Regions from separate parts of the Pedococcus sp. P5_B7 genome, predicted to be linked through region 1. Evidence: riboswitches for the same ligand, from Rfam matches in the RefSeq annotation. Region 1 holds a riboswitch; each other region holds the start of a gene.
What was found. Region 1 has a riboswitch for cobalamin ahead of ACXJKD_RS13550 (magnesium chelatase subunit D family protein). Riboswitches for the same ligand answer to the same signal wherever they lie in the genome.

Region 2: linked by a shared signal. The riboswitch ahead of ACXJKD_RS16385 (hypothetical protein) and the one ahead of ACXJKD_RS13550 (magnesium chelatase subunit D family protein) in region 1 are both predicted to bind cobalamin.
Region 3: linked by a shared signal. The riboswitch ahead of ACXJKD_RS19935 (ribonucleoside-diphosphate reductase subunit alpha) and the one ahead of ACXJKD_RS13550 (magnesium chelatase subunit D family protein) in region 1 are both predicted to bind cobalamin.

What each region holds. Positions count from the first base shown of each region.
Region 1 covers NZ_JBFULM010000005.1:266,517-276,824, reverse strand. The annotation lists gene ACXJKD_RS13575 (precorrin-3B synthase) at 1-658, shown strand, start outside; gene ACXJKD_RS13570 (precorrin-8X methylmutase) at 655-1,317, shown strand; gene ACXJKD_RS13565 (precorrin-2 C(20)-methyltransferase) at 1,314-2,855, shown strand; gene ACXJKD_RS13560 (cobalt-precorrin-4/precorrin-4 C(11)-methyltransferase) at 2,840-3,607, opposite strand; gene cbiE (precorrin-6y C5,15-methyltransferase (decarboxylating) subunit CbiE) at 3,604-4,785, opposite strand; cobalamin riboswitch at 4,897-5,053, shown strand; gene ACXJKD_RS13550 (magnesium chelatase subunit D family protein) at 5,133-7,196, shown strand; gene cobO (cob(I)yrinic acid a,c-diamide adenosyltransferase) at 7,196-7,810, shown strand; gene ACXJKD_RS13540 (cobyrinate a,c-diamide synthase) at 7,818-10,259, shown strand; gene cobA (uroporphyrinogen-III C-methyltransferase) at 10,256-10,308, shown strand, end outside.
Region 2 covers NZ_JBFULM010000007.1:71,607-81,914, forward strand. The annotation lists gene ACXJKD_RS16350 (RNA polymerase sigma factor) at 1-814, opposite strand, end outside; gene ACXJKD_RS16355 (NUDIX hydrolase family protein) at 939-1,475, opposite strand; gene ACXJKD_RS16360 (FAD-binding oxidoreductase) at 1,514-2,869, opposite strand; gene ACXJKD_RS16365 (ECF transporter S component) at 2,866-3,768, opposite strand; gene ACXJKD_RS16370 (ABC transporter ATP-binding protein) at 3,768-5,441, opposite strand; gene ACXJKD_RS16375 (energy-coupling factor transporter transmembrane component T) at 5,438-6,529, opposite strand; gene ACXJKD_RS16380 (hypothetical protein) at 6,535-7,389, opposite strand; gene ACXJKD_RS16385 (hypothetical protein) at 7,389-8,972, opposite strand; cobalamin riboswitch at 9,074-9,201, opposite strand; gene ileS (isoleucine--tRNA ligase) at 9,579-10,308, shown strand, end outside.
Region 3 covers NZ_JBFULM010000011.1:35,877-46,184, reverse strand. The annotation lists gene ACXJKD_RS19955 (DNA glycosylase AlkZ-like family protein) at 1-503, shown strand, start outside; gene ACXJKD_RS19950 (nuclear transport factor 2 family protein) at 493-900, opposite strand; gene ACXJKD_RS19945 (methyltransferase family protein) at 905-1,363, opposite strand; gene ACXJKD_RS19940 (DUF4185 domain-containing protein) at 1,414-2,595, opposite strand; cobalamin riboswitch at 2,663-2,914, shown strand; gene ACXJKD_RS19935 (ribonucleoside-diphosphate reductase subunit alpha) at 3,051-5,510, shown strand; gene ACXJKD_RS19930 (ribonucleotide-diphosphate reductase subunit beta) at 5,507-6,454, shown strand; gene ACXJKD_RS19925 (magnesium transporter CorA family protein) at 6,489-7,472, opposite strand; gene ACXJKD_RS19920 (OsmC family protein) at 7,511-7,936, opposite strand; gene ACXJKD_RS19915 (CBS domain-containing protein) at 8,105-8,719, shown strand; gene ACXJKD_RS19910 (GAF domain-containing protein) at 8,773-10,308, shown strand, end outside.

The DNA.
Region 1 (10,308 bases):
TTCGGTCCCCCCTGGGCTGGTGGATGCGCTGCGTGCCGCAGGGCTGCTGCCCAGCGACACCCACGAGCTCGTGCGCAACATCCTGTGCTCCCCACTCAGCGGCCGGATCGGCGGGCGGGTCGACCTGCGTCCGGTGGTCGAGGGTCTGGACCGGGCCCTGTGCGCCGATCCCGACCTGGCCGACCTCGGTGGCCGATTCCTCTTCGTGCTCGACGACGGCCGCGGCGACGTCCTGGACCGACCGCTCGACCTCGGGCTCGTGGCCGTGAGCAAGGCCGAGGTCCAGGTCCGGGTCGGCAGCAGCCAGTGGGGGCCGGTGGTGCCGGTGCAGGGGGCCGTGCCCGCACTGGTCGACCTTGCGCGCAGCTTCAGGCAGGTACGCGGTGCAGGCCCGACTGCGTCGTGGCACGTCGACGAGCTGTCGCCCGCCAGCCGCCTGTTGACCGAAGGGCCACGCGACCCCCGCACCACCGTCGTCGCCGGCCCAGTGACTCCGGGGTGGCACGGCCAGGACGACCACAGGGCCCTGTTCGTCGCACCCGTGCCAGACGGCATGATCACACGTGACGTGGCCGAAGGGCTGCTCGCCCATGCGTCAGACGAAGTGGTCATCACTCCATGGCGCAGCGTCGTCATCCCCGACCTGGAGGCCCCATGACCCCCGCCCCTCCGACCCGCCGCTACGACTACGAGCGGGACGGCGCCGCCATCTACCTCGAGTCGTTCGCAACGATCCGCCGCGAGTCAGTCCTGACCCATCTTCCGGCCGACGCCGAGTCGGTCGCCGTACGAATGATCCACGCCACTGGCCAGCCCGACCTGGCCCGAGACCTCATCGTGCATGAGGGCCTGGTGAGCGCTGCACGCTCGGCTTTGGCCTCGGGTGCCCCGGTCATCACCGACGCCCACATGGTCGCGTCGGGTGTGACGCGTTCTCGGCTACCGGCCGGCAACGACATCATCTGCCTGCTGCGGGACGACCGTGTGCCCCATCTCGCGCAGCAGTGGGGGACGACGCGGTCGGCAGCGGCCGTCTCCCTCTGGGGCGACCGGCTCGAGGGCGCCGTGGTCGCGGTAGGCAACGCACCGACCGCACTGTTCCACCTGCTGGAGATGCTCCTCGACGGAGGCCCACGGCCCGCCGCGATCGTGGGAGTCCCCGTCGGCTTCGTCGGCGCCATCGAGGCGAAGGAGGCGCTGGCCGCGCTGGCGCGGGACCACGGCCTGGACATCCCGTTCCTCACCCTGCGTGGGCGCCGCGGCGGTTCGGCCATCGCCGCGGCAGCCTTGAATGCCCTGGCTCAGGAGCGCGAGTGACCGCGTCCGACCACGGATTCGGGCGTCTGTTCGGCGTCGGACTCGGGCCCGGTGACCCAGAGCTGGTCACCGTCAAGGCAGTCCGGTTGATCGGCGCCGCCGACGTCGTCGCCTATCACCAGGGTCCGCGCAGACGCTCCAACGCGCGCCGGATCGCTGAGCCCTACCTGCCGGAGGGTGTCGTCGAGGAGGTGCTGGAGTACCCCGTCACGACCGGGGTGACCGACCACCCCGGCGGCTACGCAGGGGCCATGGCGGACTTCTACGAGGGGTGCGCGCGACGACTCAGCGCTCATCTCGTCGCCGGGCGTGACGTCGTCGTCCTCGCCGAGGGCGACCCGTTCCTCTACGGCTCGTACATGTACCTGCACGACCGCCTGTCCGACCGGTTCGAGACGCAGGTGGTACCCGGCGTACCCGCCTTCACCGCGGCGACCGCGGCACTGCAGCGACCTCTGGCAAGGCAGAGCGACGTCCTGACGGTCCTGCAGGGCACCCTTCCCCGCCCCGAGCTCGCGCGTCGGCTCGCCGATACCGATGCTGCGATCATCATGAAGCTCGGTCGAACGTTTCGCGACGTGCGCGCCGCGTTGGAGGAGGCCGGGCGGCTGGCCGATGCCTGGTATGTCGAACGCGCCTCGATGTCCCAGGAGCGCTGGCTCCCGGCCGCCGAGGTCGATCCGGACACGGTGCCGTACTTCTCCCTCATCGTGGTGCCCGGCGACGACCACCGTGGCCGGCGCCGCTATGACGACCCGCAGCCCGGACGTGCCGACGACTCCGACGTCGAGACCCACCACGAGGGTCGCGAGCTGCTCGTGGTGGGCCTGGGACCTGGCCCGGGCGACTGGCTCACGCCCGAGGCCGAGCGGCTCCTGGGTGAAGTGGACCATGTCGTCGGCTACGCGCCATACGTCGACCGTGTCCCACAACGAGTCGGGCTGCAGCGCCACGCTTCCGGAAACACCGTCGAGGTCGACCGCGCCCGGTTCGCCCTCGACCTGGCCATGCGAGGTGAGCGGGTCGCCGTGGTGTCCGGCGGCGACGCGGGTGTGTTCGGTATGGCGTCGGCGGTGTTCGAGGCGGCCGAAGACGCCGCCTTCGCTTCGGTGCCGATCCGGGTCGTGCCGGGGGTGAGCGCCGTGCAGGCGGTGGCCGCTCGGGCGGGCGCGCCGATCGGGGCGGACTTCGCGGTGCTCAGCCTGTCGGACCGGCTCAAGCCGTGGTCCGTCGTGGAGCATCGCGTTCGCGCGGTCGCCGAGGCCGATCTGGTGATGGCGGTCTACAACCCCGCTTCACGCTCACGCACCACCCAGGTCGGGGAGCTGCGACGGATCCTCGTCGAGCACCGCAGCCCGGACACCGTGGTCGTCGTGGGGCGGGACGTGGGCCGGCCTAACGAGTCGCTCACGGTGACGACGTTGGCCGACCTCGACCCGGACCAGATCGACATGCGCTGCCTGCTCATCATCGGTGCAAGCGGGACGCGGGTCACCGGCTCAGGGCGGGTGTGGACACCACGCTACGTCGAGGGCTGACCCTTGCCGGCGCGATCACGCGCCGGGTCGTAGAGGTACGACCCGGTCCCCTCAACCCGCGCTCCCAGGACCGGTCCGACGAGGATGACCGCCGCCTGCCGCAGGCCCGCCTCCTCGACCTGGTCGGCAATGTCGGCCAGCGTCCCCCGAAGCACGAGCTCGCGGGGTTGCGAGGCGTTCGCCACAACCACCACTGGGCAGTCGGCACCGTAGGAGCAGGCGAGCTCCTGCGCGAGCGCTCGCGTCTGGGTGATCGCGAGGTGCAGCACCAGCGTCGCCCCAGTGGCGGCGAATGCCGCCAGTGCCTCACCCGGCGGCATCGCGGTCGACCGCATCCGCATCCGGGTCAGCACCACCGACTGCGCCACCTCGGGCACGGTCAGCTCGACACCCACGCGCGCGGCAGCGGCAGCGTAGGCAGGGACACCGGGTGTCACATCCCACGGCACGCCTGCCGCGTCGAGTCGGCGGGTCTGTTCGTGCAGGGCGGAGTAGATCGACGGGTCACCAGAGCACAGCCGCACCACGGACTTGCCGGCCCGGTCTGCCGTGACGAGCTCGGTGGCGATCTGGTCCAGGTCGAGGTCTTGGGTGTCGACCAACCGTGTATCGGGTCGACAGTGCCCGAGGACCGCTTCGTCGAGGTAGGTGCCGGGGTAGAGGCAAACATCCGCGTCGCCCAGCAGCGCGACGGCACGGAGGGTGAGCAGGTCGGCCGCGCCCGGGCCGGCGCCCACGAAGTGGACGGTCACGACTTCCTCCCAGCCCACTGCGTGACCGTGCGGGCCGGTGTCCACCCGGTGAAGTCACCGAGCGGCGACGCGTGTTCGACCGAGAGCCGCACGAGCTCACCGCGGCGACCGGCATACCACTGCCCGAGAAGGGCCTCCGTCTCCATCGTGACCCCGTGGATGACCAGCCGCCCTCCCGGTGCGAGCGACGACCAGCACGCTTCGAGCAGCCCTGGCGTCGTGGCCCCACCACCAACGAACACGGCGTCCGGGGTAGGAAGACCAGCCAGTGCCTCTGGTGCGCTCCCCACCACGACGCGCAGGCTGGGGACGCCGAGGCTCACGCTGTTGCGCGCGATGCGTTCGGCCCGCTCCGCCGACCGCTCGACTGCGAGGGCTTGGCATGTCCTGTGGGCCCGCAGCCACTCGATGGCCACCGAACCCGCACCAGCGCCGACGTCCCAGAGGAGCTGGCCGGGCTGCGGGGCGAGCCGCGCCAGCGCGCTGGCGCGAAGGTCACGCTTGGTGAGCTGGCCGTCGTGCTCGAACGCCTCATCCGGCAGGCCGGCGAGCAGGCCGAGCGTCGTGGAGCCGGCGCACTCTATGGCGAGCACGTGCAGTGGTGGGGCCTCACCGGCCCACTCCTCGGCCGTGGTGCTGTGCGTGGACTCGTCGTCGGCGCCGAGGTTCGCCAGCACCGTGAGCTGGCTCGCGCCGAACCCTTGGTGCCTAAGCATCTCCGCGACGCTGGCGGGCGTCGACCCGTCGCTGGACAGCAGCAGGATCCGCCGGCCGGGGGCAAGGTGGCGCACCAGCGTGCCCGCATCTCGAAGGACCTCGGTGGTTTCGGCAGCCCACCCCATCTGAGCTCGGGCCAGCGCAACCGAGGACACGGCCGGGATGACCGTGACCGCCTCTGCACCGAGCACCTCCACGAAGGTGGAACCGACGCCGGAGAGCAGGGGGTCGCCTGACGCGAGGGCCACGACGGTGCCGTCGAGTGTGGCGACCAAGCCGGGCAGTCCCTCGCGCAGCGGTGTGGGCCAAGGGACCCGGCGCTGACCCGGGACGTCCGGCAGGAGCTCCAGGTGCCGTTGACCGCCCAGCACGACGGTGGCTGTCTGGACCAGGTTCCGTGCCGGTTCGCCCATCCCCGCCCAGCCGTCGGCGCCGATGCCCACCACCTGCACCTTCAGCACCCCAGGCTCCCGCACTGACGGGGCAATCGCGGACGGCGTGGTGCGAGGGTCACGGCAGGTCACGCTACGCCACCACGCGCAGTGACCGTCTCGCGAGCCAGGCCCTAGACTCCGGTGCTCCAGGCCCGAGGTGCCCAAGCTGCTGGACGTCACAGTTCTGCGGTCAGGGAGAATCGGGAAGCCGGTGAGAATCCGGCACAGGGCCCGCTGCGGTGACCCGGAACATCTTCCGGGAAGTCCGAAGACCGGCCTCGGCGCCTGGGCTACGGACGCAACCGCGTTCGGCGCATCGCTGGCACAGAGCGCGGGAGCCCCCAATGCCACCACAGCATCCCACTCACTTTCCGTTGTCCGCCGTCGTCGGCTCCGACGACCTTGTCCTCGGCCTGCTCCTTGCCGCGATCTCGCCCGAGATCGGTGGAGTCCTGGTGCGGGGTGAGAAGGGAACGGCCAAGACCACCGCGGTCCGTGCGCTCGCGGCCGTGCTCCCGGAGATCGACGTCGTCGCAGGCGACCGGTTCTCCTCCGACCCTGCCGACCCTGCGCCGCTGTCCCCCGACGCACCCTTCGACGCGGACGCCACGATCCAGTCCCGTCCGGTGCGGCTCGTGGAGCTGCCCGTGGGCGCCACAGAGGACCGAGTGCTCGGTTCGTTGCACCTGCAGCGCGCCCTCGCCGACGGTGTCGCCGAGTTCGAGCCGGGCCTCCTCGCACGTGCGCATCGCGGGATCCTGTATGTCGACGAGGTCAACCTGCTGCACGACCACCTCGTCGACGTGCTGTTGGACGCCGCCGCGACCGGCCGGGTCTCCGTCGAGCGAGACGGTGTCTCGGTCGAGCACGCCGCCCGCTTCGTCCTCATCGGCACCATGAACCCCGAGGAAGGCGAACTACGCCCGCAGCTGCTCGACCGGTTCGGCCTGACCGTTCAGGTGGCGGCGGCGCGGCAGCCGGACCTGCGTGCCGAGGTGGTGCGTCGCCGACTCGCCTTCGACGCCGACCCGGTCGCCTTCGACGCCCGGTTCGCCGACGACGAGCAGCAGTTGCGCGAGCGCATCGTCAAGGCACGAGCGCTGCTCCCGGCCGTCGTGCTCGACGATGCGACCCTGCTCCGGATCGCCGAGATCTGTGCCGCCTTCGAAGTGGATGGCATGCGTGCTGACATCGTGACCGCTCGCGCGGCCGCGGCGCACGCCGCGTGGGAGGGCCGGACGGGGATCGAGGCCGCGGACATCAAGGTGGCCGCCCGGTTCGCGTTGCCGCATCGTCGGCGACGCAATCCGTTCGACGCTCCCGGCATCGATGAGGAACTGCTCGACCAGCTGCTCGACGACCCCGACAGCGACCCCGATCCGGACCCCGACCCGGACCCGGACCCCGATCCGAACCCAGGCCCGGGCACTGAGCCCGAACCCGATCAGGGGCCGGACCCCGAGCCGGGGTCTGATCCCGATCGGACTCCCGATGGGACTCCCGAGGCCGGCAAGACAGCCCCTGACCAACCCCGCGAACCTGCCGACGCCCCAGAGCGGGCTGACGCGCACAGCCAGGCACCGACGGGTGGCGCATCCGCCACGACAGCGCCCACGGGTGAGACCTACCGCCCCCGACTGCTCACGGCCAAAGGAGTCGGAGTCGGACAGTCGGGACGTCGGTCACGAGCGATCACCGAGACTGGCCGCAGGATCGGTGCCACGCGTCCTACCGAGAACACCGGCACGTTGCATCTGCTCGAGACCATCCGCGCCGCGGCGCCGGCCCAAGCAGCCCGCGGCCGCCGTGACGGCCGTCTCCTCCTGCGCCCGGACGACCTGCGGATCGCGGTCAAGGAGGGTCACGAGTCGAACCTGGTGCTGTTCTGCGTCGATGCCTCCGGTTCGATGGCCGCCCGCCGGCGGATGACCGCCGTGAAGACGGCGATCCTCTCCCTGCTCACCGACGCCTACCAACGACGCGACAAGGTGGGGCTCGTGACGTTCCGCGCAGAGCGGGCCGAGCTGGCCCTGCCCCCGACCGGCTCGGTCGAGATCGCCGTGGCTCGGCTGCGCGACCTGTCGGCCGGCGGGCGGACCCCGCTGGCCGAGGCGCTCCTGAAGGCAACAGACGTGGTCAGGGTCGAGCGGATCCGCGATCCGCGCCGCCGGCCACTGCTGGTGGTGGTCACCGACGGTCGGGCAACCCACGGGCCGGACGCCATGGGCCGCGCCCATCGCGCCGCGGCCGAGCTCGGCAGCACCGGCTTGTCGTCCGTGGTCGTTGACTGCGAGAGCGGCCGGTTCCGGATGGGCCAGGCCAGGCGTCTGGCCGAGTTGCTGGGCGCAATCCACCTACCGGTGGACGAGGTCGATGCCGCAGCACTGACCGCGGTTGCACGCGCCGGGACCCGCGCAGTCGCAGGAGGAGCGGCCTGATGGCGAAGGGAATAGTGCCGGCGCTCCCCGATGACGGGCTCACCACCAGACAGCGTCGCAACCGACCCTTGCTCGTCGTCAACACCGGCAACGGCAAGGGGAAGTCAACCGGTGCCTTCGGGCTAGCCCTTCGGGGTTGGAACCAGGGCTGGGACATCGGGGTGTTCCAGTTCGTGAAGTCCGCCAAGTGGCGGATCGGCGAGCAGACCGTTCTGGAGCGTCTCGGCGCATTGCACGAGGAGACCGGCGAGGGCGGCCCGGTGGAGTGGCACAAGATGGGCGCCGGCTGGTCCTGGTCCCGCAAGGAAGGCACCGAAGACGACCACGCCGCCGCAGCAGCCGAGGGGTGGGCCGAAGTCAAGCGTCGACTGGCTGACGAGCGGCACGACCTCTACGTCCTTGACGAGTTCACCTACCTGATCGAGTGGGGGTGGGTCGACCTGGACGACGTGCTGACGACGCTCGCGGAACGCCCCGGACACCAGCACGTGATCGTGACCGGTCGGCGCGCGCATCCCCGCCTGGTCGAGCTGGCAGACCTCGTCACCGACATGACCCAGGTCAAGCACCCGTTCGAGAGCGGGCAGAAGGGCCAGAAGGGGATCGAGTGGTGACCGGCGCATGAAGCTGCCCCGCGTCGTGGTCGCAGCACCCGCCTCCGGACACGGCAAGACGACCATCGCGACCGGGATCATGGCCGCACTGCGCGGTCGCGGGTACGTCGTCAGCGGACACAAGGTCGGTCCCGACTACATCGACCCCGGCTACCACGAACTGGCCACAGGTCGGGCAGGCCGCAACCTCGACCCCTTCCTTGTCGGCGAGGAGCGCGTCGTCCCCCTGCTGCTTCACGGTGCCGTCGGTGCCGACGTCGCGATCGTGGAAGGCGTGATGGGTCTGTACGACGGCCAGCTCGGTGGGGCTGGCTTCGCGTCGACCGCACACGTGGCAGCCCTGACCGGCTCGCCGGTGGTCCTGGTCGTCGACGTGTCGCAAGCCTCCCGATCCGTGGCCGCCGTCGTCCACGGCATGCGAACCTTCGACCCCTCGGTGCGGATCGCGGGTGTCGTGCTCAACAAGGCAGGCTCGAAGCGGCATGCCCGGGAGGTGCTGGACGCACTCGCCGGCAATGGTCTCCCCGTGCTCGGAGTGCTCCAGCGCGACGACGGCATCGTTGCCCCGTCGCGTCACCTCGGGCTCGTCCCGAGCGCAGAGCGTCCCGAGGCCGCTGCCACGCTGGACCTGCTGGCCGAGCGCATCGCGGCCACCATCGACCTCGACCTGCTGCTCGACGTGGCCCGAGAGGCTCCGGACCTCGAAGGCGAGCCATGGAGCGCAGCTGCCGAGGTGGCGCCCAGTGGCGCCTCCAGGCCACTGGTAGCCGTTGCCGGCGGCAGGGCGTTCACCTTTCGCTACACCGAGACCGAAGAACTCCTGCGAGCAGCCGGGTGTGAGGTGGTCACCGTCGACCCGCTCACCGACGAGGACCTCCCGCCCGGGGTCCGTGCCCTCTACCTGGGCGGAGGCTTCCCCGAGGTCTATGCCGGCGAGCTCTCGGCCAACCACCGCCTCCGCGCCACCATCCTCGACGCGGTGGCCTCCGGCGTGCCGACGGTCGCCGAGTGTGCCGGGTTGCTCTACCTGTGCCGCAGCCTCGACGGGCGCCCCATGGTCGGCGCCCTCGCCGCCGACGCAGCCATGACTCCCCGGCTGACCTTGGGCTACCGGACCGCGGCGGTCGCCGCCGACCAGCTCACCGGCCCCTCGGGAACCCTCATCCGCGGACACGAGTTCCACCGCACGTCGGTCACACCCGCGACCGGCACCCGGCCCGCATTCCTGCTCGACGGTGCACCCGCCGGCTTCGGGTCGGACACCCTGTCGGCGTCGTACCTCCACGTGCACTGGGCCGGACACCCCGCCCTGGCCACCCGTCTTGCCGACGCGGCCCGCTCCTTCGCACCCAGCCCGGCACTCGCCCCGACCATGGTGACGCCGTCGTCCACGACCTCGGCAGGGCCCGTGTCGACACCGACCCAGGTGGTCGAACCGCTGCGCCACCACGGTGACCGAGAACTCACCGGCCACCTGGCCGACTTCGCCGTGAACGTGTATGCCGGCGAACCCCCGGAGTGGCTCACGGCGGCGTTGACGGACAGCCTCACCAGCGTGGGCCGGTACCCCGACGCGGCCCAGGCGGAGCACGCCATCAGCCTCGCCCACCGCCGGCCGCCGGCCGAGGTACTGGCCACCGCCGGGGCGGCAGAGGCGTTCACTCTCATCGCCCGCGCCCGGCCCTGGCGTCACCCGACCGTCATCCATCCCCAGTTCACCGAGCCGGAAGTGGCGCTCACCGCGGCCGGCCTGTCCCCCACCCGCGTGTTCTGCCCACCCGAGAAGGACTTCCACATCCCCGTTGAGGTGGTGCCTGAAGACGCCGACCTGGTGGTCGTCGGCAACCCCACGAACCCGACCGGGGTCCTGCACGACGAGAGAGTGATTCGCGGGCTCCTGCGACCAGGACGCATCGTCGTCGTCGACGAGGCCTTCATGGACGCACTGCCGCAGGAGCCCGGTTCCCTGGCCGGTGTCTCGGCAAGGGGCCTGGTCGTCGTGCGCAGCCTCACCAAGCTGTGGGGTATCCCGGGAGTGCGCGCCGGCTATGTGGTGGGCGACCCCCACCTGTTGGCCGACATGCGTCGCCAACAGCCGCCCTGGTCGGTGTCCACCAGCGCGGCCGCGGCCATGATCGCCACCACCAGCACCAGAGCTGTGCAGGAGCGATCGGCGCGCGCGGTCGCGCTGACCCGCGACCGAGCCCGCCTGACCCAGGGTCTGGACGCGCTCGGCATACCTCACGTGCCGGGCAACGCCCCCTTCGTGCTCGCGCGAGTTCGACCGGGCACCCATGCGCAGCTGCGCAACCGTGGTTTCGCTGTCCGGCGCTGCGACACCTTCCCCGGGCTGGACGACTCCTGGGTCCGGATCGCCGTCCGTCCCGCAGCCGCGACCGGGGCCCTGCTGAGCGCCCTCGCCCTCAGCGTGGAGAATGCCACGCGATGAGCAGCGAACCGATGCCGACTCCGGCCACCGTGACCTTGGTGAGCGCCGG
Region 2 (10,308 bases), on a different contig from region 1:
CCCCGGCTCGGGCCGACCGGCTGGGGGTGCCGAGGATCCGCTGGGCGCTCGCCGGGGCGGACGACTGCAGGCTGTGGATGTCGACCACCGACGGCTGCTGGAGCGCGCCAACGGGCACCATCGAGGGCGCTGCGGTGGCGGCCGCGCCGAACGCGCGACCCGGAGCCGCCAGCGCCGCCGGCGCCGTCGCCGCCGCGACCAGTCCTGCGGGAGCCACCGGCCTGAGCAGCACCGGGAAACCAGCCGCGAACAGTCCTGCGGCGAAGGGCAGGTCGGCGAGCTCACCGGGAGTTGCCGGCACCCGCAGCGAGGCGATCAGCACCTCCAGCGACATGTCGAGGTGCTGTTGGCCCTGCAGCACGAGGGTGAGGACGGTGTTCGGCTCCAGGCCGGTCAGCCGGGACACGGCGTCGCGGCCGAGGTTGGCCACTGCGCCCATGGCGAGGACCTCCGCCTCCGCCGGCGGGCAGGCGCGCAACGCGGCGACTGCGTGTCCCAGTGCGTCGGGCTCCACGTCGGAAGGCGGCGTCGACGTGCCTGCGGGCGCCAACGAGGAGGCGCCGTCGCCGGCCAGGACGGCGGTGCGGGCAGCGCCGACGACCAGCTCGAGCCAGGCGTCGTCGTCGGGCGGGCAGACCTGCAGCTGCGGCAGGGCCGTCGTCCAGGCAGTGCGGGCGAGCTCCGCGTGGTCGCCGTCGGCGGTCACTCGCAGGTAGCGCAGGAGCACCGGGTTCGTGGCCGCGTGGAGGCGTGCGAAATCGTCCGCGACGCCGCCTTGGGCGCCGAGGAGGTATATGGCGATTTCCCCCGGCACGTACCCAGTTTCGTCCTCTTGCGTGCGAATGCGCGTCATCCGTTCGGGTGATGTTGCCCGGATGACGCCGCGAAACCGGCGTCGACAGGCTTACAAAGGGTGGTTCGGGTCCGCCCTGCCGCGCTCAGAGCGGGTGTCCCAGATGGGCCATCGCCTGGCGGAGCAGCACGCCGTGCCCGCCGTCCATCTCCTCCAGGAGCGAGGGCGCCACGGCCTCCTCGGGGGTCAGCCACGCGAGGTCGAGGGCGTCCTGCTGCGGCTGGCAGTCACCGGCCACCGGCACCACGAACGCGAGCGAGACGGCGTGCTGGCGAGGGTCGTGGAAGGGGGTGACGCCGGGCGTGGGGAAGTACTCGGCCACGGTGAACGGTTGGGGGCTCGCGGGGACCTGGGGCAGGGCCATCGGCCCGAGGTCCTTCTCGATGTGCCGGATCAGGGCGTCGCGGACCCGCTCGTGGTAGAGCACCCGGCCGGAGACGAGCTCGCGGTTGATCGCGCCGTCGGAGGCCCGCAGGAGCAGACCGACCGCACTCACGGCCCCGCGCTCGTCGACCCGCACCGGCACGGCGTCCACGTACAGGATGGGCAGCCGCTCGCGCGCGGCGTCGAGCTCCTCGCGGGTCAACCAGGCCTCACTACGGTCGAGTTCGAGGTTGCTCATGGCCTTGTTTCTACCAGTCGAACCATGCGCCCCATCCGTCAGGACCAGTAGACCCGGCCGGGGTTGAGGATTCCGCGCGGGTCGAACAGTGCCTTCACCGCGCGCTGGCGCTCGAGCTCACGCTCACCGAGCTCCTCCGCGAGCCACGGCGCCTTGAGGGTGCCCACTCCGTGCTCGCCGGTGATGGTGCCCCCCATCTGCAGGGCCGCGGTGACCACCTCGGAGAACGCCTGGTGCGCCCGCCTCCGGCTCGTGGGGTCGGCCGGGTCGAAGAAGATGCTCGGGTGCAGGTTGCCGTCCCCGGCATGACCGGCCATGACGATCTCGAGGCTGTGCCTGGCGGCGATGGCCTGACCCGCGCGGATCAGGTCGGTCAGCCGACCCACGGGGACGCAGACGTCCTCGAGGTAGCGCGGGCCCTTGGCCTCCAGCGCCGGGCTCAGCGCGCGACGGCCGGCCAGCAGCAGGTCGGCCTCGGCGGGGTCGTCGGCCACGGCCACGTCCACGGCGCCCGCGTCGGTGAGCAGCGCGGCATACCGCTGCACGTCCTCGCCGGTGTGGTCCGGGCGGTCCGACTGGACGAGCAGCACCGCCTCGCAGTCCTGGGGGAAGCCGTAGTCGGCGAGCGCCTGCACCGCCGCCACGGCGGCGCGGTCGAGCAGCTCGACGAGCGAGGGCACGTGGCGCTCGCGGCGCAGGGCGACGATCGCCACGGAGGCGGTGTCGAGGGAGTCGAAGGTCGCCAGCACGGTGAGGGCGGGGTCGGGCGCCGACACCAGGCGGGTGGTCACCTCGGTGACCACCCCGAGGGTGCCCTCCGACCCGACGAACAGGCCGGTGAGGTCGAGGCCGGCCACTCCCTTCGCGGTGCGGTGTCCGGTGCGGATGACCTCCCCGCCGGGCAGGACGACCTGGAGGGAGCGGACGTAGTCGGCGGTCACGCCGTACTTCACGCAGCACAGGCCACCGGCGTTGGTGGCGACGTTGCCGCCGACCGTGCAGAACGCCGAGCTGGCGGGGTCCGGTGGGTAGAACAGCCCCTCGGCGGCCGCAGCGTCCTTGAGGCTCTGGGTGATGACGCCGGGCCCGAGCACGGCCAGCCCTTCGAGTGGGTCGACGGTGGAGATCGTGTCGAGCCCTTCGGTGTTGAGGACCACGCCGCCCTCGATCGCGACCGAGCTCCCGGTGAGGCTGCTGCGCGCGCCCTGCGGCACGACCGGCGTGCGGGTCTCGTGCGCCCACTGCATCACCTCGACGACGTCACCGAGGTCACGCGCCCGCACCACCTCGAAGTCGGCGGGCGCGGTGGCGCCGACTGACTGGTCGACGGCGTAGGTCGCCTTGACGTCGGGGTCGGTGACGGTGCGGATGGGCAGCGAGGTGTGCGTGCTCACTCGTGCAGCGTATGCCGCGGGGCCGGCTGGTCGGCGCGGTCACCGTGCTCGAGCGCGACGTCAGCAAGCTCCGCGTCGGCAAGCGCCACGTCGGCACGCTCCGCGTCAGCAAACTCCACGTCGGCGTCGAAGGCGGCCCGACGCGAGGCCCGGCGCAGGGTCCCGAGGACCGCGCGCCCGGTGACGACGATGAGGACGACGTTGGTGACCGCGCGCCCGAGGTCCCACCAGACCGACGTGGCCAGGGAGAAGAGCCCGAACCGGCGCAGGTTCTCCCACGCAGGGGCACCCGCCACGAACGACAGGTCGCTCGCCAGCCCGCTGGCAAAGGGCCAGAACGAGAAGTTGAGCGCCACGCCGTAGAGCAGCCCGGCCAGCGCGCCGTAGCCGGCCAGGAGGAGCAGCTCCCAGCGAGGGGGGACCCGGGGGAGGAGGCCGGCGCCCAGGCCGACCCAGGCGGCGCCGAGCATCTGGTAGGGCAGCCACGGGCCGACCCCACCGGTGACCAGCGCCGAGGCGAAGAGCGTGGTCGAGCCGAGCACGAACCCGAAGGCCGGCCCGAACACCCGGCCGCCCAGGACGAGCAGGAAGAAGACCGTCTCGAGCCCTGCGGTGCCGGCGCCCAGGGGGCGCAGGGCGGCCCCGACCGCGGACAGGACGCCGAGCATCGCCACGGCCTTGACGTCGAGCCCGCCCTCGCTGATCTCGAACAGCACCACCGCCATCAGCAGCGGCAGCAGGAGGGCGAAGACCAGTGGTGCATCGGCGTTCTGGCCGAGCCGCGAGCCGGCCGTCGCGAACAGCGGCCAGAGGAAGGCGAGCAGCCCGGCCACGGACACCAGGACGAGCGCTGCGGTGGAGCGCGGACGCAGCGCGATGGCGCGCATCGGGGTGGCCATCAGGGCGCCCCGAGGGTGGTGGCGGCGCTCAGTACCTGGTCCAGGCACAGCAGCCGCGCGGGGGCGAGCACCTTGGCCACCTGCGGTGCGAAGGCGGGGGAGTCGCAGAGGATGTCGGTGGCCGTCCCGTCCGCGACGACCGTCCCCTCGGCCAGCACGACCACCCGGTCGGCCACCGTGGCGGCGAACTCCACGTCGTGGGTCGCCACCGCCAGGGCGGTCCCGGCTGCGGCGAGGTCGCGCAGGACCTCGGCCAGGGCGGCCTTGCCGGGGTAGTCCAACCCCCGGGTGGGTTCGTCGAGGAGCAGCGCCCCGGGCGACGCGGAGAGCTGGATCGCCAGCACCAGGGCCAGCTGCTGCCCCTCGGACAGGTCGCGAGGGTGGTGGTCGTCGGGTATGCCGGGTGCGAGCCGGTCGAGCGTGGCGCGCGTCGCGCCCGGTGCGGCTCCTGACTCGTGGTCTGCCTGCTGGCACTCGGCGCGCACCGAGTCGAGGTAGAGCAGGTCGGGGGCGCTCTGGGGGACCAGCCCGACGTGGCTGCGGCGGGTGCGGGGTGCCTCCGTGGCGGGGTCGACCCGCGCGCCGGTGGCCGTGACGACGGTGACCGCACCGTCACTGCGGGGGCCGCTGCCGTGGAGTGCCCAGAGCAGGGAGGACTTGCCAGAACCGTTGCGGCCCATGAGGACTGCGACCTCGCCGTCGCGTAGGGCCAGGTCCACGGAGCGCACCGCGGCCACCGTCCCGTGGGTGACAGAGAGGGCAGACGCGACCAGCCGCGCGGCTCCTTGGGGCAGCGCGCGCCGGCTGGGGTCGGCGGTGCCGGCGGGACCCGTCTCGATGAGCTCGGCCCGCAGGGCGTTGGCTGCGCGCCGGGCATCCCGGACCGTCAGGGGCAGGGGGTCCCAGCCGGCCCAGCGCCCCAGGTGGACCACCGGTGGCGCGAGGGCCGAGGTGGCCATGACGTCGCTCGGCCGGCCGTCGCTGACCGTGCCGTCGTCGTGCACCTCGATGACCCGGTCGGCCGCGCCGACGATCCGCTCCAGCCGGTGCTCCGACAGCAGGACGGTCAGGCCGAGGTCGTGCACGAGCCGCGAGAGCGTCGCGAGCACCTCCTCGGCACCGGTCGGGTCGAGGGCCGAGGTGGGTTCGTCGAGGACGAGGAGCCGCGGGTTCGCCGTGAGCACCGACCCGATCGCGACCCGCTGCTGCTGCCCGCCCGAGAGGTCGCGCAGGGGTGCGTCGCGCAGGTCGGCGATCCCCAGGAGGTCGAGCACCTCCTCCACCCGGCGGCGCATGGCGGCCGGGTCGAGGGCCAGCTGTTCGAGCGTGTAGGCGAGCTCTTCCTCCACGGTGTCCGTCACGAAGCCCGCCAGCGGGTCCTGACGCACGACGCCGACGACGCCCGCGAGGTCCCGTGGTCGGTGCGTGCGGGTGTCGTGGCCGAAGACCGTGACCCGGCCCGAGAGGTGACCCCCGGTGAAGTGGGGGACGGTGCCGTTCACGGCGCCGAGCAGGGTCGACTTACCCGAGCCCGTGCGGCCGGTGACGACGACGAGCTCACCCTCCTGGAGCGCGAACGACACCGAGCGGATCGCGGGACGTGGGCTCCCGGCATAGCGGATGCTGACGCGGTCGAAGACGACCGGGGCGTGCGGGTCGACGGGGCGGCTCATCGCGGGTCTCCGCGCCGCGCGACCGGTGGGTCGGGGGCGACGAACGCCGGGAGGGCCGCCGCCAGGATGCCGACGACGGGGAGCAGCGGCAGCGCGGGGGCGGCCAGCGGCTCGAGGGGGAGGACGAGGGTGCCCGGCGCCCGGGCGCACTGCACGACCACGAGCACCGCGGCCAGCAGACCCGAGCCGGCGACGAGCCACTCGGGCACCGCCCACGGGTCGGGCCGGTAGACGCTGCGCTGCACGCTCCGCCCACCGACCCACATGCCGATCGCCGACAGGGCCAGGCCCAGGACGAGCATGGGCAGGCCGATGACCGCGGGCGCGGTGCTGTCGAGCAGGCCGTACATCCCGATGCCGGCGCCCAGGAGCCCGGTGAGGGTCAGCGCAGCGGTGACCCTCCTCGTGACCGGTGACTGCTCGGTCCGGCGGCCGTACCCCCTCGAGTCCATCGCCGAGGCGAGGGAGAGCGACCGGTCCAGCGTGTCCTGGAGGACGGGCAGCGCGACCCGGCCGACCGACCGGATCCCGGTGCCACCCTCGCCGCGCAGGACTCGGGCCCGCCGGACCCGCTGAACGCTCTCGGCCAGCTGCGGCGCGACGGTGACCGAGATGACCACGGCGGTGCCGATCTCGTGCAAGGCACTCGGGAGGGCCCGGAGGAGGCGCTTGGGGTTGGCCAGCGCGTTGGCCGCGCCGATGCAGGCGATCAGGCTGGCCAGCCGCAGCCCTTCGACCGCCGCCGCCAGCAGGCCCTCGAGGTAGAGCGGGCCGAGGAGGGTGATGCCGGGCAGCTCGATGCTGGGCAGCTGGTAGAGCCTCGTGCTGCCGAACTTGTAGCCCACCACGACGTGCAGGAGTACCCGCAGGACGATGATGACCGCCCCGAGCACGAGGTACAGGCGGAAGGCCCGTGCCCACGGCGAGCTGCCGCGCTTGGCCGCGACGACCAGGCTGGCGACGGTCACCGCGAGCAGGAGCAGCACCGGGTTGCTGGTGCGTGAGCAGGCCACCGCCAGCCCGATCGCCCACACCCACCAGGCGACCGGGTGGAGGTGTCGGGACAGCGGGGAGCCGGCCGTGCGCACGGTCCTCAGCTGGTGGCTCGGCGACGGATCGCGACGTAGGCCGCGCCGGCGCCGACCAACGCGACCAGGCCGAGGCCGGCGAGCAGGGTGGTGGGCGAGCCCGAGTCCGTCGAGTCCCCCTGGGCCGCTGCGGTGCTCGCACTGTCGCCGGTCGAGTCCGTCGACGGCGTCGTGCCCGTGGTGGCGCCACCCGTCGGCGGCGTGGTGGTCGTGCTGCCCGGGGTCGTGGTCGACGGCTTCGCGCCGGGCTTGGTCACCGAGCCGGCAGCAGAGCTGCTCCCGGCTGCCGGCGTCGACCCGGTCGAGGTGCTCGAGCTCCCGGGACGCGCGGGGGTGGTCGTCGTGGGCTTCGGCTTCGGCTTGGGGGCGGGCGGCCGGCTCGACGACGAGGACGGGCTCGGCGACGGCTTGGGTGCGGCTGCGGCGGGCGGAGGGCTGCTGGGAGCCCCTCCGGAGCCGAACGCGAACCCGATCACGCTGCCGGCCGCTGGGTTGTAGTCCGCCACGCCGGAGCTGCTGTAGGTCCACGATCCGCCACGGGGTGCGTGGAAGAAGGCCCAGTAGGCGCTGGCCGGAGGCATCCGCTGGCAGGACTGGTCGGCAGGGACGCTGTTGATCTTGCAGACCACCGTTCTCGGGTACTGGACCGGGCTCACGACGGTGGCGACCTTTGTGAGCACCTTCATGGCGGAGGTGTCGTCCGCGGCGCAGAGCGTGCTGCTGCTCGAGCCGTAGTCGATCACCACCGTCACGCCGGTCGAGCTGCTGCAGGCCGCCGCCTGGGCGGCCCCGCCCGGGAGGGCGAGGCCGCCGGCGACCACCAGACCGGCAATGGCGACGAAGCGCGCGACCAGCCGCATCAGGCGTGCACGCCCTTGCGCCGGGCCAGGACGATCGCGCCGGCACCGGCCAGCAGCAGCAGTGCGCCCAGCAGGGTCATCGCCGCCACGTCGGTGCCGGTGAGGGCCAGCGAGCCGGGCGTGGCCGACCCGGGGTCGGCCGGGTCGTTGCTCCCCGTCGAGGGAGTCGAGGACGTGCTCGTGGTGGACGACGCAGGAGAGGTGGTCGTCGTGGTGGTCGTGCGGCAGTCGAGCGTCGGCGCGGTGGCCGCAGCCCCGTCAGCCGTGACCGTCAGCAGCGAGTCGCCGGCCAGGCCCAGGGTCGCCTGGGGCGTGGCCCGCAGCGCGCGGTCGATCGCCGCAGCCGTCGTCGGGGCAGCCTTGAGGGTGGCGTGGTCGGCCGCGGTGAAGGCGATGCCGCCGCGGAGGCCGGCGGCGAAGGAGCAGTCGAACTGCAGACCGGCCAGGAAGTCCTGGGCGCTCGCGAGCTCGGCGTCGAGGCCGCCCGCGGCGAAGGCCTGGGCTGCGACGCCCGCGGTGTTGGCGTTGTACTGACCGTCGTCGTTGAGGAAGCCGCCGTTGGGCGCCTGGTGCGACGAGAGCCACTCGAGCGCGTCCACGGTCGCGGGGTCGTCCGCGCCCAGCAGGCCGACGAGGGCCTGGGCGGCGAAGGCGGTCGCGTCCGCGTCACTGGAGCAGGCAGCACCCGCGACGTCGAGGTTGCCGCGGAACCCGCCGTCGTCGCACTGCTGGTCGAGGAGGTAGTTCCCAGCGGCGTCCGGCACCGAGCCCGTGGCGCGACCGAGGGCGATGATGTCGAGGACCTGCCCGATGGTGTTGGAGTAGTCGCCGCTCGGGTTGGTCGCGTCGCCGAAGTTGGACTTGTCCGAGAAACGACCGCCAACGGTCATCAGGCCCTCGAGGCGGGCGACGAGGTCCTGCCCACCGAAGGCGGTGGGGTTGCCGCCCTGGGCGACCACGCCGAGGACGAGCTTGCCGAGCGGGCCGGCGTAGGTCTCGGCGGTCGGGGAGCCGGGCGGGTCGGGGTAGCCCACGTAGTCGTTCACGTGTGCGGCGAGGTAGTCGGTGGTGGCGTCGGCCTGGTCGAGGCCGGCGCCTGCGCCGTCCAGCGCCAGGACGGCGTCAATGGTGTTGCCACCGTCGAAGAACGTCGAGGCGGGGTAGTTGTAGTGGTCGTCGCGCGCGGCGAGGGTGCGCACGATGAAGCCGGCGGCGTACGCGGCCTGGTCGGTGGGGTCACCCGGGACCAGGGCCGCTCGCAGGGTGGACCCCGTGCCGAACGGCATCCGCTCCGACGTCGCGGCCAGGGCCTTGGACCTCGCCGCGGTCTTCGGCTTCGACGGGGTCGTGGTCGTCGTCGAGGGCGGCGTGGTGGTCGACGTCGTGGCCGACTCGGTGGAGGTGGAGGTCGACGTCGACGTCGACGTCGACGTCGACGGCGTGGTGGTGCTCGAGCTCGTGCCGGTGGTCGTGCCGGTGGGCTCGGTCGTGCCGGCGAACGCCGCGCCGGGGACGACCAGGCTGGCCGCCAGGGCCAGGGCGAGCGCCGCCGCCGGACGGGCGGTGCGAAGGGTGCGGTGCATGGTGCCTCTTCAATGCGAACGGTGTCGCGACGGTGCACCGGCACCAGAACGTGAAAGACCCCCGGCGTCGCTGGAGCGACATCGGGGGGCGGCCTCGGACTGGGTGTCCGGGCTCCGCCCCGCGTACCTCGACGGAAATGGAGCCGCTTCGCGTACCAGGTGTTCCGGCTTGCCGCGTTTCAGGCGGCCTACGGTTGCGGGTCAGCGCCGGCATCTGACCGGCTTCCCCTGGTGTCGCGTCGTGGTGTCGCCATGCGGTCGGGGACCTCAGGGCAACGCCGCTCAGACTACACCGCACGACGGCGTCCTCCGGCCGTGCGCACGTGCCCTTCGTCACGGATGGCTAGACTGGGGTGCACAGGCGTCGAACCGGCCATCACCGGGGAGCCTCCGGAAGAACGGCAGGGCGCCCCGCGGCATACGCAGGACACCCGGCTCACTAGAACCGGACGGGTGGGTCCGTCACAACCTTGGGCAAGAGCGGCCGTATGCCGCGTGCGTCAGCACGCGGGGCACGGCAAGCGAGGTGGCACCGCGGTGCCGTCGGGAAACCCGGCGACGTCGTCCTCGTGTGAGAACACGAGTGATGTGAGGACCGCCGACACCATGACCTATCCCAAGGTCTCCAGCGACACAGTCTCGAGCGACACAGTCTCCAGCGACGCCCCGGGCACCTCCTCGGGCGTTCCCGCGTCCCCGCGCTTCCCGGAGATCGAGGAGCGCATCCTCAAGTACTGGGACGAGGACGGCACCTTCATCGCGTCGGTGGAGAACCGGTCGGCCGGCACCAACGGCGACAACGAGTTCGTCTTCTACGACGGCCCGCCGTTCGCCAACGGCCTGCCGCACTACGGCCACCTGCTGACCGGCTATGTCAAGGACCTCATCCCGCGCTACCAGACGATGCGCGGGCGCCGGGTCGAGCGACGGTTCGGGTGGGACACCCACGGCCTGCCCGCCGAGCTCGAGGCGATGGCCCAGCTCGGCATCAAGACCAAGGACGAGATCCTCGAGATCGGCATCGAGGAGTTCAACGCCAAGTGCCGGCAGTCGGTGCTGAAGTACACGGGGGAGTGGCGCGAGTACGTCACCCGCCAGGCCCGCTGGGTCGACTTCGACAACGACTACAAGACGCTCAACCCCGACTACATGGAGTCGGTCATCTGGGCGTTCAAGTCGTTGCACGACAAGGGCCTGATCTACGAAGGCTTCCGCGTCCTGCCCTACTGCTGGAACGACCAGACGCCGTTGTCGAACCACGAGCTGCGGATGGACGACGACGTCTACCAGATGCGGCAGGACCCGGCCGTCACCGTCGGCGTGCGGCTGGACACCG
Region 3 (10,308 bases), on a different contig from region 1:
AGGTCGCGGGCCCGGCGGCCATCACGGCCTACCTGCGCACCTATGGTCCGGCGACGGTCGAGCACGTGCAGTACTGGCTCGGCAGCGGCCTGAGTGCCGGACGCAGACGGCTGACCGGCTGGCTGGACGGCCTCGGCGACCGGCTCGTGCCGGTCGACGTCGACGGCACGGTGGCGCACGTCCTGCGCGAGGACGTCGACGCGCTGGAGGCGGCCCGGCCCACCGACGCCGTGCGGTTCCTGCCCGGCCACGACCAGTGGGTCCTCGGCCCGGGGACCAAGGACGAGCACGTGACACCGCCAGCGCGCCGCGACCTGATGACCCGCAAGGCCAACCCCGTCACCCGCGGAGGGGTCGTGTGTGGGACCTGGGCGCGACGGGGCGACGAGCTCACGGTCAGCTGGCTCGACGGGACGACGCGACCCGATGCGGCCCTCGAGGAGGAGGGCACCCGCCTCGCGGCCCTCCTGGGCCGTGAGCTGCCGGTGCGGGTCACGTCCTAGGCGGTCGGTAGAGCTCCTCGACCGCGGCCTCGATGTCGTCGCCGTCGACGTCCACCGGCTCGACGTAGAGGTGGCCCTCGGCGATCAGGCCGTCGCGGACGGCCACGACGACGACTCCCCGCATGGCGAAGCCGGAGCCGTCGAGGTGGTGCCCGCGCCAGTCGACCTCCGCCCACTCGGTCTCGCCATCGCCGCTGGAGGCCAGCAGCTCGGCGTGGAAGTCGGGGACCCCCTCGAAGACGGAGGTCCAGTTGGCCAGCACCTGGGCCCGCCCCCGGAACGCGCGGCCGGGGTGCGCCGGCGTGATGCTGACGTAGTCCTCGGCGAAGAGCGACGCGAAGCGGTCGGCGTCGTGGGCGTTCTGGGCCTCCGTGAGGCGCTCCATCATGCTCGTCATGGGCTCAGACCCATCGCCGCACGTGGGACCGGTAGGCGTCGTACTCCGCGCCGAACTTGCCCGCCAGGTAACGCTCCTCCGGGCGGATCGCCCCCCACCAGAGTGCGGCGACGCCGAACGGCACGAACACCAACGCCCAGAACGAGTGCGCGAGGAGCGCCCACCCGACGTCGAACGCGATGAGCCCCAGGTAGAGCGGGTTCCGGCTCAGCCGGAACGGCCCCGACTGGAGCACCAGGACGGTGGCGCCGCCGGGCAGGACCGCAGTGCGGTGCGTCGCCATGTGGGCCAGTGTCCACCCGTTCCAGAGCACGAACGCGACGACCAGCGCCCAACCGACCCACCGGACGGCCGAGCCGGTGATCGAGACGGGGTCGTCCGTGGCCGCGCTGAGGAAGAGCCCCGCAGCGAGCGGCAGCCCCAGGGCCACCGGTGGCCAGATCCGGAACGCGGGCGCATCCACGACCGCCATCGTCGTCCGCGGCCGTCGCGACGGCAAGGGCCGGCCGCAGGTCAGGGCCGGTCGATCTCCGCGAAGACCGGACGCCCCAGCGACGGGTCGGTGAGCAACCGGCTGAAGTCGGTGGTGTTGCGCGAGATCGAGATCAGGAGCTTGCCATCGGCCAAGGCGATGCCGGGGTGGGCCAGCGGCGCGTACTTGAGCTGCCCGGAGGGGTCCTGGAAGTCCGCCCGCGCGCCCCGCTGGGCGGCCCACGGGCCGACGGGGGAGTCGGACGACCAGGCGTAGACGGCGTTGCCCAGGTCGCCGTCTCGCTTGGAGACGATGACGAACCGGCCGTCGAGCACGTCCACCGACAAGGTCTGTGAGACACCTCCGCGGGCGGGCAGGACGACCGCCGCCCGTGCCTGTTCGCCCACCCAGGTCGTCCCGTCCCAGAACTGCCACGTCGCGCGGTCGCGCGCGTCGGCCAGAGGTGCGCGGGCGGCATACAGGGCACGTCCGAAGGAGTCCTTGCTGGGCAGGCGGGTGCCGTAGACGTAGAGCCAGCCACCCCGGACCGTCATGGCCGACCCCCAGTTGACCTGGTCGGCGGCGGTGCTGTCAGGGGTGATGTCGAGCTGCTGCCGCAGGGTGGGCGCACCCCCGGGGGTGACGTCGAAGAGGGTGGCGCTGCTCCCGAGGTAGGTGAAGTCGAGGCCGCCCGCCGCGCCCCGACGGATGCGGGCGGAGACGACGACGAGGACGTCGCCGTCGGGCCGCGACAGGGACACGACGGACATCGGCCAGTGCACGACCCCGTCGGAGCGGTCCGGGATCACCGGTCCCTGTCCGGTCGCCTCGACCTGTGACGTGCACAGGCCGCTGGTGACGAGCATGGAGTTGGCGACGATGCGGGGGCTGATGCCGTCGCCGCGCACGGTGTCGCCGAACACCCAGACGATCCGGTCGTCGGGCAGGCGTGCGCTGGCTCCGATGTCACCGGCCTGCCAGAGCGGGAGGTCCAGGCCCGCGACGATCCGGTTGAGCTGCGCGACCGTCACCACGGGCGGTTTCCCGGTCGAGGTCGCCCGCGCGCAGGTCGGCGTCAACCGGGGGTATGCCGCGCCGCCCGCGGTCGTGGCGCCGTCGCCGCCGGGCGTGGTGGAGCAGCCTGCGAGCACCGCCGTGAGCACCAGCCCGAGCACCAGCCCGAGCGCTGCGCCCCCGAGGAGGGGAGGGGTGGCGCGGGGCATGGCGGCAATCCTAGGGACGCGACACGCGGACCCAACATGTGGTGCCAAGGATTCGCACCACCACCCGCATATGGTGTCTCTTGCTGGTCCGGAGGCCGCGCAATCGGTCTCCGGGGCAAGAGGGAACTCGGTGCGAATCCGGGACTGCCCCGCAGCGGTAAGCGGAAACGACCGCCGTCATCAAGCACTGCTCGCACCACGCGGGTGGGAAGCGACGGCCAGTAGGAACCGCGTCGACGACCGAGCTCGCCAGGGCTCACCACGGTCGCCGAGGCGAAGGTCCGCGAGTCCGAAGACCTGCCAGCGACCGCACACGCCGTGTGCGGTGAGTCGTGGCCTCGAGGGCGGGTCACACGACATGCACAGTCGACTTGCACCCCGGTTCCCGGAGGCGGTGGCTGTGTCGTCGTCCCCTCCTCGACCCGCGGCACCGAATCGCTCGCGAGGAGAGAGCAGTGACCGACACGACCACCGAGGTCATCGAGGACCCGGCGACGGGACGACAGGCCGGACCCCTGGCCACCGAGTCCCAGGCGCCCCGCCGCGCCAGCATGGCCGTGCGCAAGCGCAACGGCGACAGCGAACCCGTCGACGTCATGAAGATCGTCCGGGCGGTGGAGCGCTGGTGCGACGACCTCACCGAGGTCGACCCGATGGCCATCGCCACCCGCACCATCAGCGGCCTCTACGACGGGGCCACGACCGCCGAGCTCGACCGGCTGTCGATCCAGACCGCTGCGGAGATGACGGCCGCAGAGCCCGAGTATTCGCGGCTGGCCGCCCGCCTCCTGTCGAACTACATCGACAAGGAGGTGCGCGGTCAGCAGATCGCGTCGTTCAGCCAGGCCGTGCGGCTCGGCCACCTCGAGGGGCTCATCGGTGACGAGACCGCTGCCTTCGTCGAGGCGAACGCCCGCAAGCTCGACCACGCGGTGGACGTGACCAACGACCGCCGGTTCGAGTACTTCGGGCTGCGCACCGTCTACGACCGCTACCTGCTGCGCCACCCCGACACCCGGATGGTCCTGGAGACGCCGCAGTACTTCATGCTGCGCGTCGCCTGCGGGCTGTCGCACACGCCCCAGGAGGCCATCGGGTTCTACCGGCTGATGGCGTCGCTGGCCTACCTGCCCAGCTCGCCGACCCTCTTCAACTCCGGCACCCGCCACACCCAGATGTCGTCGTGCTACCTCGTCGACTCCCCGCAGGACGAGCTCGAGTCGATCTACGACCGCTACGCGCAGGTCGCGAAGCTCTCGAAGTTCGCTGGTGGCATTGGCATCTCGTGGTCGCGGGTGCGGTCACGCGGGGCGCTCATCCGCGGCACGAACGGCCACTCCAACGGCATCGTCCCCTGGTTGCGCACCCTCGACTCGTCGGTGTCGGCGGTCAACCAGGGCGGTCGTCGCAAGGGTGCCGCGTGCGTCTACCTCGAGCCGTGGCACCCCGACATCGAGGAGTTCCTCGAGCTGCGCGACAACACCGGCGAGGACGCCCGGCGCACCCACAACCTCAACCTCGCCAACTGGGTGCCCGACGAGTTCATGCGTCGTGTCGAGGCCGACGAGCAGTGGAGCCTGATCGACCCGAACGAGGTGCCCGAGCTGCCAGACCTCTGGGGGCCGGCCTTCGAGGAGGCGTATGCCGCGGCGGAGCGCGACGGGCGCTTCGTGCGCCAGGTCAGCGCGCGGGAGCTCTACGGCAAGATGATGCGGACCCTGGCCCAGACGGGCAACGGCTGGATGACCTTCAAGGACGCCAGCAACCGCACCTGCAACCAGACCAGCGACGACCAGCGACCGGGAGCCCCGGTCGTGCACCTGTCGAACCTGTGTACCGAGATCATCGAGGTCTCCAGCAACGACGAGACTGCCGTCTGCAACCTCGGCTCGGTGAACCTCGCCCAGCACCTCACCCCAGGTCGCGACGCCGTCGACTGGGAGAAGCTGCGCGCGACGGTCCGTACCGCGGTCACCTACCTCGACCGCGTGATCGACATCAACTACTACCCGAGCGAGGAGTCCGCGGCGTCGAACCCGCGCTGGCGCCCGGTGGGGCTGGGCGTGATGGGGCTGCAGGACGTGATGTTCGCGCTGCGGCTGCCGTTCGACTCGCCCGAGGCGAAGGAGCTGTCCACGCGAATCGCCGAGGAGGTCTACCTCTCGGCCCTGGAGCGCTCCAGCCAGCTGGCCGCCGACCATGGCGCCCACCCGGCATACGAGCAGACGCGCGCGGCGCGCGGTGACCTGCAGCCCGACCTCTGGGACGTCACCCCGACCCAGACGGAGCGCTGGGAGCTGGTGCGGAAGGCCATCAAGGAGAACGGACTTCGCAACTCACTGCTCATCGCCATCGCGCCGACGGCCACCATCGCGTCGATCGCGGGCGCCTACGAGTGCATCGAGCCGCAGGTGTCCAACCTGTTCAAGCGCGAGACGCTGTCGGGAGAGTTCCTCCAGGTCAACACGGCGCTGGTCCGCGAGCTGAAGGCGCGGGCGCTGTGGACCCCCGAGGTGCGCGAGGCGATCAAGCGCAGCGACGGCTCGGTGCAGGGCATCGCCGAGATCCCCGAGGACGTGCGGGTGCTCTTCCGCACCGCGTGGGAGCTGCCCCAGAAGTCGCTCATCGAGCTCGCCGCGGCCCGCCAGCCCTACATCGACCAGAGCCAGTCGCTCAACCTGTTCCTCGCGTCGCCGACGATCGGGAAGCTCAGCTCGATGTACCTCTACGCGTGGAAGGCCGGGCTCAAGACGACCTACTACCTGAGGTCGCGCCCGGCGACCCGCATCCAGCAGGCCACCACCACCAGTGTGAGGGCCACCCCAGCGACCGCGCTGGTTCCCACCATCCTGACCGACGAGGCAGCGATCGCCTGCTCCCTCGAGAACCCCGAGACCTGTGAGGCTTGCGAATGACTGTCACCAGCACGACCGAGAAGATGCTGCTCGACCCGGGGATGAACCTCACCCTGCGGCCGATGCGCTACCCGCAGTTCTACGAGCGCTATCGCGACGCCATCAAGAACACCTGGACCGTCGAGGAGGTCGACCTGCACTCCGACCTCAAGGACCTGCAGCGACTCACGGCGGCCGAGCGACACCTGGTGGGGCGGCTCGTGGCGTTCTTCGCCACCGGCGACACCATCGTCGCCAACAACCTGGTGCTCAACCTCTACCAGCACATCAACTCTCCGGAGGGCCGGCTCTACCTGAGCCGTCAGCTGTTCGAGGAGGCCGTGCACGTGCAGTTCTACCTGACCCTGCTCGACACCTACGTGCCCGACGAGAAGGAGCGGCACGAGGCCTTCGCGGCGGTCGACAACATCCCGTCGATCAAGGACAAGGCCGACTTCTGCTTCCGGTGGATCGACTCGGTGTTCGACCTCGACTCGCTGGAGACCAAGGAGCACCGCCGGGCGTTCCTGCTCAACGTGATCTGCTTTGCGGCCTGCATCGAGGGGCTGTTCTTCTACGGCGCGTTCGCCTACGTCTACTTCCTCCGCTCGCGCGGCCTGCTCAACGGTCTCGCGAGCGGCACCAACTGGGTGTTCCGCGACGAGTCGATGCACATGGCCTTCGCGTTCGACGTGGTCGAGACCGTGCGCCGTGAGGAGCCGGACCTCTTCGACGACGAGCTCGCCGACCAGGTGCGGGCGATGATGCGTGACGCCGTCGACGCCGAGGCCCAGTTCGCGCAGGACCTGTTGGGCGGGGGAGTGGCGGGGCTCTCGACGACCGACATGCGCACCTACCTCGAGTCGGTGGCCGACCGCCGGCTGGAGCAGCTGGGGCTCGAGCCGGAGTACGGCTCCAAGAACCCGTTGGCGTTCATGGAGCTGCAGGACGTGGACTGGCGCTAACTCGCCTTTTGCATGAGTGGGCGCCGGGGCTGGCTCACCACCAGCCCTGGCGCCGCGCCCAGCGCAGCAGCCACAGGCTGATCGAGGCCATCACGACGAGCACGATGATGAGCTGCACCCAGTGGGTGCTGCCGTTGACGATGACGTTCATGCCGTAGATCGACGCGATCGCGGTGACCGGCAGGGTGATCGCCGCGATGACGGCCAGCCGCTCCATCGCCACGGTCATCTTCGTGGTGACCCTGGTCTGGTAGAGCTCGATGACGCCGAAGAGGAACTGGCTCTCGCCGTCGGCGAGGCTGCGCACCCGGTCGAACTGTTCCGACAGGTCGCGTGCGTGGCGCTGCGACTCCTCGCTGGCGAACCGCTCGAGCGAGGCCAGTCGCCCGTAGATCTCGTGCGCCTGGCCGGCCTGGGTGCGTGAGATGAGCAGCTCGTGCCGGAGGAGGAAGAGCTCCTCGAGCAGCTCCTCGGGCTGGTGGAAGTCCGAGCCCATGACCCGCATCTCGAGGGCCGGAAGCCGGCTCGCGACGTCCTTGACCGCCGCGCTCTGCCGCCGCGCCACCGCCGACCCGATCGCGTAGGAGAGCTCGCTCGGGGTCTTGGGCCGGAACCGCCCCGCCCGCATCCGTTCCTGGACGGTGCGGGTCTCCTCCGTCGCATCGGAGAGCGCGACCGCCGGGTTGCGCGGCCCGTGCACGGTCACGAGGTAACGGCGGCCCACGAGCTGGTCGAGCTCGAGCATGTGGACGTGGCCGCCCTCGCCGGCCAGCGGGGTGTGCACGATGACGAAGGTGTGGTGCTCGTAGCCGTGCACGGACGGCACGAAGTTCCTTTCGCGACAAGCCTTCACGACCATCGGATGGGCGTGGAAGTGGTCGCGCAGGAGGGCCTCGGCCGCGTCGTCGAAGTCGGGCACGTCCACCCAGACGAAGCCGTCGTCGCGGCGGAGGAGGTCGTCGACCTGCCTGACGTCGTGCTCCTCGAGCCCGGCGTCGGACACCCACCAGGCGTCCATCACGGCTCTGCGCTCCTGACTCGACCGAGCCCCCGGCCTCAGCCGGTGAAGCTCGTCTCCAGCGTGATCGGGATCTTGAGCGCCTGGCTGACCGGGCAGTTGGCCTTGGCGTCCTGGGCCGCCTCCTCGAACTGCTCGGCGGTGATACCGGGGACGTTGCCGACGACGGAGAGGGCGCTTCCGGTGATGCCGGTGCCCGGCTGGAAGGTCACCCTGGCGGTGGTGTCCAGCGAGGTCGGGGGGTTGCCGGCCTTGTCGAGGACCAGGGACAGGGCCATGTTGAAGCAGCTCGAGTGCGCTGCAGCGATCAGCTCCTCTGGGCTCGTCTTCCCGTTCGGCTCCTCGCTTCGCGCGGGCCATGACACGTCAAACGTCCCGACCCCGGATGACTCGAGGTTGACCTTGCCGGCGCCCTCGAAGAGGGAGCCCTCCCAGTGGGCGACGGCGGTGCGGGTGGTGGCCATGAGTTCTCCTTCGAGCGGCGGGACGGTCATCCCCAATCTAGGCGCTGCACCGACATCCGCAACGGGCAGGGACGAAGGACCCTGTCGTGGCGGGCGTCGTGGACCCAGGCTCGAGGGACGAAGGGGTGCCGATCACGATGCACCTCTCGTCGGTGAGAGGAGCGAACGATGCTGGTCCGTGAGCTGGTGACCCGTGAGGTCGTCTCGGTCAGGGACGTCTCGGCCCTCGACGCGGCGGTGCGTGTCCTGGCGGAGCACCACATCTCCGCGCTGCCGGTGATCGACGCGAACGGGAGGGTCGTCGGCATACTCAGTGAGGCGGACGTCCTGCGGCTCCATGTCGCGGCGGACCCCCGAGCCCACCTCCGGCCGGTCGACGACGGCCCGGTCCAACCGTGGCCCGCCACGGTCCGCGAGGTCATGACTGCCGACCCCGTGGTCGCCCATGAGTCGAGCGACGTGGCGGATGTGGCGCGCACCCTCGCGGACACCGGGTGGAAGAGCCTGCCCGTCGTCGGCGGCAACGGAGAGCTCGCCGGGATGGTGAGCCGCAGCGACGTCATCAGGGCACTGGCCAGTCGCGACGCCGACATCTGGCTGCGAGTGGTCCGGGACTTCGCGGAGGTGGACCGGTCCTCCTGGCATGCCTCCGTATCCCGTGGGGTGGTCACGGTCACCGGGGTGCGGCCCGGTGGGGATGCGCGGATCGCGGCCGCCATGGTGGCGACCGGGCCGGGGGTGCGGGACGTGGTGGTCGAGGTCGAGGCGGACCCGGTGGGCTGACGAACCCGGTTCGGTCCGCATCCCGCGACCCCTCACGACCTACGATGGGCCCCGTGGCAGACCAGGTGGGACCGGCGGACCCAGGGCCAGGCAGCATCGCCCGACTCTCCGGGCTCGACCTCGACGACCTTCTCGAGGAGCTCAGGTCCCGCGCCGGCAGTGCACGGACGGCGCAGGCGCGGCTCGAGGCCCTCCTCGACGCCGTGGTGGTCGTGACGTCGGACCTGGAGCTGGCGGCCGTGTTGCGGCGCATCGTCGAGTCGGCCTGTCAGCTGGTCGACGCGACCTATGGCGCCCTGGGCGTGCTGGGCCCCAACGGCGAGGAGCTCATCGAGTTCGTCACGCACGGGATCTCGGAGGAGGACCGAGCGGCCATCGGTCCGCTGCCGCACGGGCGGGGTCTGCTCGGCATGATCATCACCAGTCCCCACCCCCAGCGCGTCGACCGGATCAGCGACCACCCCGACTCCTACGGCTTCCCTCCCAACCACCCGGAGATGACGAGCTTCCTCGGGGCACCGGTGCGGATCCGCCAGCAGGTCTTCGGCAACCTCTACCTCACCGACAAGCGCAACGCCGAACGCTTCAGCGCGGACGACGAGACGATCCTCACCGCGCTGGCGGCAGCGGCCGGGGTGGCGATCGACAACGCCCGGCTCTACCACCGCAGTGTCACCCAGCAGCACTGGGGCGAGGCGACCCGAGACCTCGTGTCGGCGCTGCTCGCCGGGGAATCGGAGGCCGAGGTGCTCTCCGATGCTGTCCGGCGCGTGCTCGCCCTCACGGGTGCTGAGGGTGCCTTCATCGCCCAGCCCTCGGGTCGCGACCTGGTCGTCGTGGCCTCGGCGGGGCCGGAGGCGGCCGACGTCGGCGACGTGCTCGAGGACGCGGAGACGCGGGCCGTGCTGGCAGCGGCGCCGGCTGAGCCCGATCCGGCGGCGGACCACGTCGTGGTCCCGCTCTCGGTGGGGACCCACCAGGCTCTGGGCGTCCTGGTGGTACGCGGACTGCCGGCTGAGCTGGGTGGCACCTCCGCGCCCCTGCTCGACTTCGCCCAGCGACTGGCCGTGGGTCTCACCGCCGCCAGTGCGCAGCGCGAAAAGGCGCGCATCGACCTCCTCGAGGACCGCGACCGGATCGCCAGGGACATGCACGACCACGTCATCCAGCGCTTGTTCGCCACCGGCATGTCGTTGCAGTCCGCGAGCCGCCTCACCAGCGAGCCGACTGCGCGCGAACGCATCGAGACCGCGGTGGACGAGGTGGACGCGGTCATCAAGGACATCCGACACACGATCTTCGCGCTCAACCGTGCGCCGGACGCCCGCAGCCTGGCCTCCGAGGTCACCACCATCTGCGAGGGCGCTGTCGTGGGTCTGGGGTTCGCGCCGTCCCTGACGATGCGTGGCAACGTCGCGGACGTTCCCGAGCAGATCGCGGCAGACCTGTTGGCGGTGGTGCGGGAGGGGCTCAGCAACGTGGCGCGGCACGCCCGGGCCAGTCAGGTCGAGGTCCTCATCCAGGTGTCCGACACGGTCCTGGTCCGGGTCCTCGACGACGGCGTCGGCGCGGCGGCCGACGCCACCCGG